3 regions of the Pantoea sp. SGAir0215 genome follow, and region 3 is predicted to be linked to each of the others. Evidence: predicted binding sites of a transcription regulator. Region 3 holds the regulator's gene; each other region holds the start of a gene.

Region 1 (2,267 bases), 1.7 Mb from region 3:
GCGCGCGGTGACGTTATCCCGGCATGATGACGGCGCAGGGTTAACCGATGATGCCTGCGCGGACATTGTGCGTATTCATCACGCGGGCGGAGGCAACGTATTATCCTGCCATGCGGGCAACACAGCGCGACGTTTTTTATTTTCTGAGATGAATCAGCCAGAGGATAAACTCACTGTTATTTCTCACGCCTACTTTCTGCATGATTTTTTGCTTAAGATAATAGATGACGTGTGCAGGTGAAGCCATCTGGTACGCGATCTGGTTAACCGTCATACCGGTCATAAAAAGCCAGCTTAAAGAAAGTTCCTGCTCGGTTAAATAGACCTTTTTTCCCTGTGTACTTTTCAATTCCATTTTTATTCTGCCTCTCAATGCTTTTTTTCAATGCCACGGTGATAGCCGTGTTCGGCGGTAATGCAGGCATGATAGGCAAACGTGTTGGATATCACAGTATAAATCATTTCACGTTATCTTATTTTTTTAACTATATGATTATTATCATTTTTAATCCGAATGAGACACGTTCACATCACAAAAGATGAACGTTGTATCCGGCGATCCTGTCTTCATTTTTGCAAAAAAGATCGGCTGTGGTGATTTTCCCGTCATAAAAGCAGCGTGAAACAGCGCTGGCGAATCAGACCCCGTTTATCGCCTGCTATTTTGACGCCTTTTTTCGGACTTGCTTAGGGCTATTTTTATCACTATGCACGGCCAGGCGGTTGTTTATTTCCGTTATCGTCTGCGCGCCGCTTGTACGCTTAGCCGATTGATGTTGCTAACGCTGTCAGCATTATTTCCGCCCGGGTTGTGCGGCGAATAAATACGCGCCGCTAACGGGCAGCGTTCCGTGCTTTTTAAACATCTGTTCAGCGAAGAGAAGAATTTTGCATGCGCCGGCGAAAAAACAACCGGTACGGTTAATGGCTGCACAGGCCTGTCATAAGGCGATGAAAAGGGCAGAAAAAAATATCCATCCACATCAACTGGTTTACATAAACCTCTCCGGTTTCGCTTGATCGCACTGGCAGATCGCGATTACTGTAATTATATACAGTAATTTGGCGTGAGAGGTGAATATGGAATTTATCAGGCCAGCAAAAGTGAGCACGCCTTTGCAATTACCGCTGTTTGTCGAGCGGGTGCCGTGCGGTTTTCCGTCTCCGGCGCAGGACTACGTTGAGCAGCGGATTGATTTGAACAAGCTCATCGTTCAGCATCCCAGTTCGACATACTTTGTGCGCGTCAGTGGAGAATCGATGTCCGGAGCGGGCATTAACGACGGCGATATGCTGGTGGTGGACAGCGCACTGGTGGCTTCTCATGGCGATATTGTGGTGGCCGCGATTGAGGGCGAATTTACCGTCAAGCGGCTTCAGCTTCAGCCCTGCCTGCAACTGATGCCAATGAACCGTCAGTTCAAACCCATTGTGATTAGCACAGAAGACGCGCTCGAAGTGTTTGGCGTTGTGACCTATGTGATCAAGTCGGTTTATTAATCATGTTTGCGCTGGTCGATGTGAACAATTTTTATGCCTCCTGTGAAACGGTGTTTCGACCGGATCTCAAGGGCAAGCCCATTATTGTGCTCTCAAACAACGATGGCTGTGTGATTGCGCGTAATGCCGAAGCCAAAGCCCTTGGCGTCACCATGGCCGTGCCGTTTTTTAAAATGCGAGAAATCATTGCCCGCCATAACGTGCAGGTCTTTAGCTCTAACTATGCGCTGTATGCGGATATGAGCACCCGGGTCATGACGCTACTGGAGGAAATGGCCCCGTCGGTAGAAATTTATTCGATTGATGAGGCCTTTCTGGATTTAACCGGCGTCAGCCACTGCATGTCGCTTGATACCCTGGGGCACCAGATTAAAAAACGCATCAAAAAAGAAATTCATCTTAACGTCTGTGTCGGGATTGCCCCTACCAAGACGCTGGCGAAGCTGGCGAATTTTGCGGCCAAAAAATGGGCGGGCTACACCAACGGTGTGGTCGATCTGTCCGATCCGGTGCGCCAGCAAAAACTGCTGGCGAAGGTGTCGGTCAAGGATATCTGGGGCGTTGGCCGCCGTCTCAGCCAGCGGCTTGAGGAGATGGGGATAACCTCGGCCGCAGACCTAGCGCGTCAGCGTCCCAGCCTGATTCGTAAGAATTTCAGCGTGGTGCTGGAACGCACGGTCAGAGAATTATGCGGTGAACCCTGTCAGGATTTAGAAGCCCTCGAACCCACCAAACAGCAGATCATGTGCTCACGTTCTTTCAGTAGC
Region 2 (2,267 bases), 2.2 Mb from region 3:
AGCCCACATGCCAGCCCAGCTGGGTTAACGAGCAGGGAGGCATGGCTTCTCATCCTGCTGGCCTTAAAATAATGGCTGCACCAGCTTCAAAGCATGGTGCAGATCACCGTCTGCCCCGGTTAAGTGGGCGGACGGTGACATGTCATGATGCTTTGAAAGGATCCTTTTTATCATCCTGACTGTCATCATTTTTTCTGGGCACTTCACCGTGATCTTTCGGTGCATCGTTTGCGGGATGATCATCTTCCTCGTAGGCATTTCCCGCATTAGGTGCGGCTTCGGGTAATCCTTTGCTGACATCGCCTTCATGCTTACGTTTATCGTTACTTTGGTTGTGCATCGTTTGCTCCTCTTTGTCGTCCTCTAAGTCTAGACCAGCACAACAAAGCTGTGAGCGGAGACCCGTCAGCATATTTATCATCACGTAAAGACGGGGTATGACACCGCCGTTTTCCGCCTGACCACGGCGAGAAGCCATGTCCTGTAAAAGTGACTTCCGATTATTCCTAATGCAAAACCGCTATATTGTCCTACCTTTAAATCTCCAGACGATATTTTCATTGGAAAAACAACCAAAAGGAAACACAGCATGAGTGAATCAATCGAAACCAAAAGCAAAACCGATTATCTGCGTGACGTGGCATCCCAGTTGAAAGAAATGCGCCACTATGCGCAAACGAACACTGAGACGCTTTCCGCCCATTGGTTAGCCTTTGATGCCGGTGAATACAAGGATGAAGGGAATGCGGCCCGTATTGACGCATTACTGAATAAGCAGGGAACGTTGCTGGAAGATCTGGAGAAAGCCATTCAGGATATTGAAATTGAAATCAACCACAGTGAGCAGGAGAGTTAAGGTATCTCCCGCTAACTGAGGGGTGGCGATTAACGGATTAATCCGCCACCAGCCAAAACTCGGCTTCATCAAACATTTCTTCCACCAGACGCGCGACAGTGGCTTTATCATTCTTGCTGAGGTCGGTTTCTATCGCGTTACGTTCCATCGGTTTCACCTTGACCTCGATGTCAGGAAAAACACGATGCACACGCTTTTCAAGCTCTGCCAATATCATGTCGCGCGCCCCTGGCAGGCCCGCGACATTACGCTTATCGTAAATTAACTCTACAAACATAATAACCATCCCTTCAGGGCAAAATCGCGTTGCCATTTTACTGTAAATAAAAACAGTATCAAGCTGATGTTTGCATGAATCCGTTTTTTAGGTCCCGCGTAGAAAAGCATTTTTATCTGGTTTACTCTGAGGGCGCTCTTAACGATATATGCGCTCACTCACCGGGAGAAGTGCAATGCGACAATTGGTTATTGATATTCTGCTTAAACTGGCAAAAATGGATGTCGATGCAAAGGAACTGACTGCTCAGGTCGAAGCGCAGTCATTGCTGGTTGCCGCTTTATTAGTCCAGGCGAAACAAGATAATGCGTTAACGATTTCTGAGACGGTGCAGGATGCCATTGTCACGGCATCGCGTTCCTCATCAGAGTTCATGCAGTCTGATATTGATCTGTTGCTCACGCACCTCAACCGATTACTGGCCGTGGCTAAGTATGTTGAGGTGAGAGGAAAGCTCGAACAAGAAGAGTGATGGCTAACGCTGGCGGCAGCGGGGTTTTCTGCCGCCAGCGAGGCCGTATCAGGGGCATTAACCGTTTGTTGTCACGACGCTGCGCAACGCCATCGCCGTTATTCTTCCTGTCCGCACAGCTGAGGTATAGCTAGAGCTCGTTCTTAATACAAAATTCTTCCCAACTCATTCCCAGAGATTCGGCATGCGATCGGAGATAGGCTTCGATGGCTTCGGCGGCGACGGCTTTATCCGGCTCTGCCAGTTGAATCGAAAAAATCATACCATCAAGATTTTTCTGGCGTAAAAAGGCGGCATAAATGCGTTCGGCGTGCCACTCGCGCAATTCACGCAGGGACATATTGGCGGCACGGGCATCCTGTTCGGTCAGTTCATCGAGTGCGGCCTGAAAATCGGCATGGGCAGTGAAGAACATTTGGCGTGCCTGGGCATAATAAGCTTCTGGAGTTTTCATGACAAATCTCTGAGATGTAATGCAGGGCGACAGTGTAGCCTGTTGTGCCTCCCTTGTCAGGCCGGAGTGGACAGGTTCATTCACAGCGATAAAAGCGGGCAGGGAAGGGAATAAACATCACCCGGTGCGTGATGAATCCAGGAAAAGCGCGCTTTACGTTGATTTCATCCCTCAGATATCTTGCACATCTGGCGGTAAAAATTATAAC
Region 3 (2,267 bases):
TCGTGGAAGATTTTGACCGATTCAAGGCTGGGCACAAAATAGGGGAACACACGCGGACCGTCATTAATAAAAACATGACGCGGCAACAGGGCGCCGTCTATCTCCAGCGGAATAAGCGGATCAGGCAGATCGTGCCGGATGCACTGCGCGCGTAAAGTCAGGAGATCGGCCTTTGAATCATAAGGCAGGACATACATAATAGGCCGGGTAGGATCCAGCCCATGTTCGGAGACGGGATCAGCCGGAATGGCCTTACTCTTTACCAGAAATGAAAGGGGTAAGTTCAGCAATTTATAAAAAATTTTACGCCAACCTGACATAGACAACATGAAGCCTCTTGTTAGCAAAGCGGCGCAAGCATATCAGAACGCGCAGCAAAAATCTGTGACAGCGACAATTGTGCGCTGCCCGGTATTGACGTCAATCCTTTGAAAAGAGTTCCTTTATCATGACAAATAATGTCACCGGCATTACCCGGATTGTGAAAGCGGCTGGCTACTCATGGCAAGGTCTTCGCGCCGCCTGGCAGCATGAAGCTGCCTTCCGCCAGGAAGCCGTAATTTCACTGGCGGCAATTATCCTGGCCTGCTGGCTGGATGTCGATACTATTTCGCGCATCCTGATGATTGGCGCGGTCATGCTGGTGATGATTGTTGAAGTTCTGAACAGCGCCATCGAAGCGGTGGTGGACCGCACAGGGCAGGAACGTCACCCTCTTGCCGGCCGTGCCAAAGATATGGGATCGGCCGCTGTTTTGCTGGCAATAGTACTGGCCCTGTTCGTTTGGGGAACGCTACTTTGGTCGCATTTGCGATAAGCATTCCATCTCCCGTCAAATTACTGATTTTGGCCTGACTTTTGGTTTCCATTTCACCAATACCTGTATATACTCACAGCGACTGTATAAACAACCAGGGGGCGGGATGAAAGCATTAACCAGCAGGCAGCAACAGGTCTACGACTTGATTCGCGACCACATTAATCAAACGGGCATGCCGCCTACGCGTGCAGAAATTGCTGCGCAACTGGGCTTCCGCTCACCTAACGCGGCAGAAGAGCATCTGAAAGCGCTGTCGCGTAAAGGCGTGATTGAAATCGTCTCTGGTGCGTCCCGCGGTATCCGTTTGTTAATGGAAGAAGAACCTTCAGATGGCCTGCCACTCATTGGGCGCGTTGCGGCGGGTGAGCCGTTGCTGGCCCAGGAACATATCGAAACCCACTACAAAGTGGATCCAGACATGTTCAAGCCCTCTGCCGATTTCCTGCTGCGCGTTAGCGGCATGTCAATGAAAGACATTGGCATCATGGATGGTGATTTGCTGGCCGTGCATAAAACGCAGGAAGTGCGTAATGGTCAGGTGGTGGTAGCGCGCATTGACGACGAAGTCACTGTGAAGCGCTGGAAAAAACAGGGATCAGTGGTGCATCTGTTACCTGAAAATACGGATTTTGAGCCTATCATTGTCGATACACGTGCGCAGTCGCTGACGGTTGAAGGTCTGGCGGTTGGCATCGTACGTAACGGTGAGTGGTTATAAATCCTCCTAAGGTTGGCTCTTTACGTCAACCTTGACGTTACCCAGTCTGCCCCTGTTTTGCCGCTGTGGGTTCATCTGTAACACCAGCGGCGCATTGCACGGACGTTACATGCGCTTCCTGACAGCTACCGATAAAAAACTGTGGCGGCTGGCGCTGCCCATGATCCTGTCAAATATCACCGTTCCTCTGCTCGGCTTAGTCGATACAGCCGTTATTGGCCATCTCGACAGCCCGGTTTATCTGGGCGGCGTTGCGGTCGGGACGACCGTTACCAGTTTCATCTTCATGCTGCTGCTTTTTCTGCGTATGAGCACGACAGGCCTGACGGCTCAGGCGTTTGGCGCGGGCGATAAAACGGCGCTGGCGCGCGCATTGGCACAGCCCCTGATCATTGCCTTACTGGCCGGCAGCCTGTTTATTGCCCTGCGTCATCCTGTTACGGCATTAGCAACCCGCTTTATCGGCGGAGAGGCCGCCGTGCTTGAGCAGGCTGCGCTGTTTATCCATATTCGCTGGCTCAGTGCGCCCGCCATGCTGGCTAACCTGGTGATTCTGGGCTGGCTGCTGGGCGTACAGTATGCCAGAGCGCCGGTCATCCTGCTGGTGGTGGGCAACGTTATCAATATTCTGCTGGACCTCTGGCTAGTGCTGGGGCTGCACTGGGGCGTAGCCGGGGCTGCAGCCGCGACGGCTATCGCGGAATATGCGACGTTGCTGGTCGGGGCACT

What was found. The regulator LexA, encoded in region 3, represses DNA repair genes until DNA is damaged. The targets are predictions, from matches to a motif close to TNCTGTATGTACATACAGNA.
Region 1: the regulator LexA is predicted to act here: its motif matches at 1,041-1,060, upstream of umuD (translesion error-prone DNA polymerase V autoproteolytic subunit).
Region 2: the regulator LexA is predicted to act here: its motif matches at 1,172-1,191, upstream of C1N64_RS14700 (DinI-like family protein).

The regions. Positions count from the first base shown of each region.
Region 1 is NZ_CP028031.1:2,545,693-2,547,959, forward strand. Features, by position in the region: gene C1N64_RS11965 (helix-turn-helix transcriptional regulator) at 137-355, opposite strand; gene umuD (translesion error-prone DNA polymerase V autoproteolytic subunit) at 1,081-1,500, shown strand; gene umuC (translesion error-prone DNA polymerase V subunit UmuC) at 1,503-2,267, shown strand, end outside.
Region 2 is NZ_CP028031.1:3,148,133-3,150,399, reverse strand. Features, by position in the region: gene C1N64_RS14710 (hypothetical protein) at 143-340, opposite strand; gene C1N64_RS14705 (hypothetical protein) at 590-856, shown strand; gene C1N64_RS14700 (DinI-like family protein) at 894-1,133, opposite strand; gene iraP (anti-adapter protein IraP) at 1,309-1,605, shown strand; gene C1N64_RS14690 (DUF6388 family protein) at 1,736-2,059, opposite strand.
Region 3 is NZ_CP028031.1:882,521-884,787, forward strand. Features, by position in the region: gene plsB (glycerol-3-phosphate 1-O-acyltransferase PlsB) at 1-320, opposite strand, end outside; gene C1N64_RS04215 (diacylglycerol kinase) at 449-817, shown strand; gene lexA (transcriptional repressor LexA) at 924-1,538, shown strand; gene dinF (MATE family efflux transporter DinF) at 1,648-2,267, shown strand, end outside.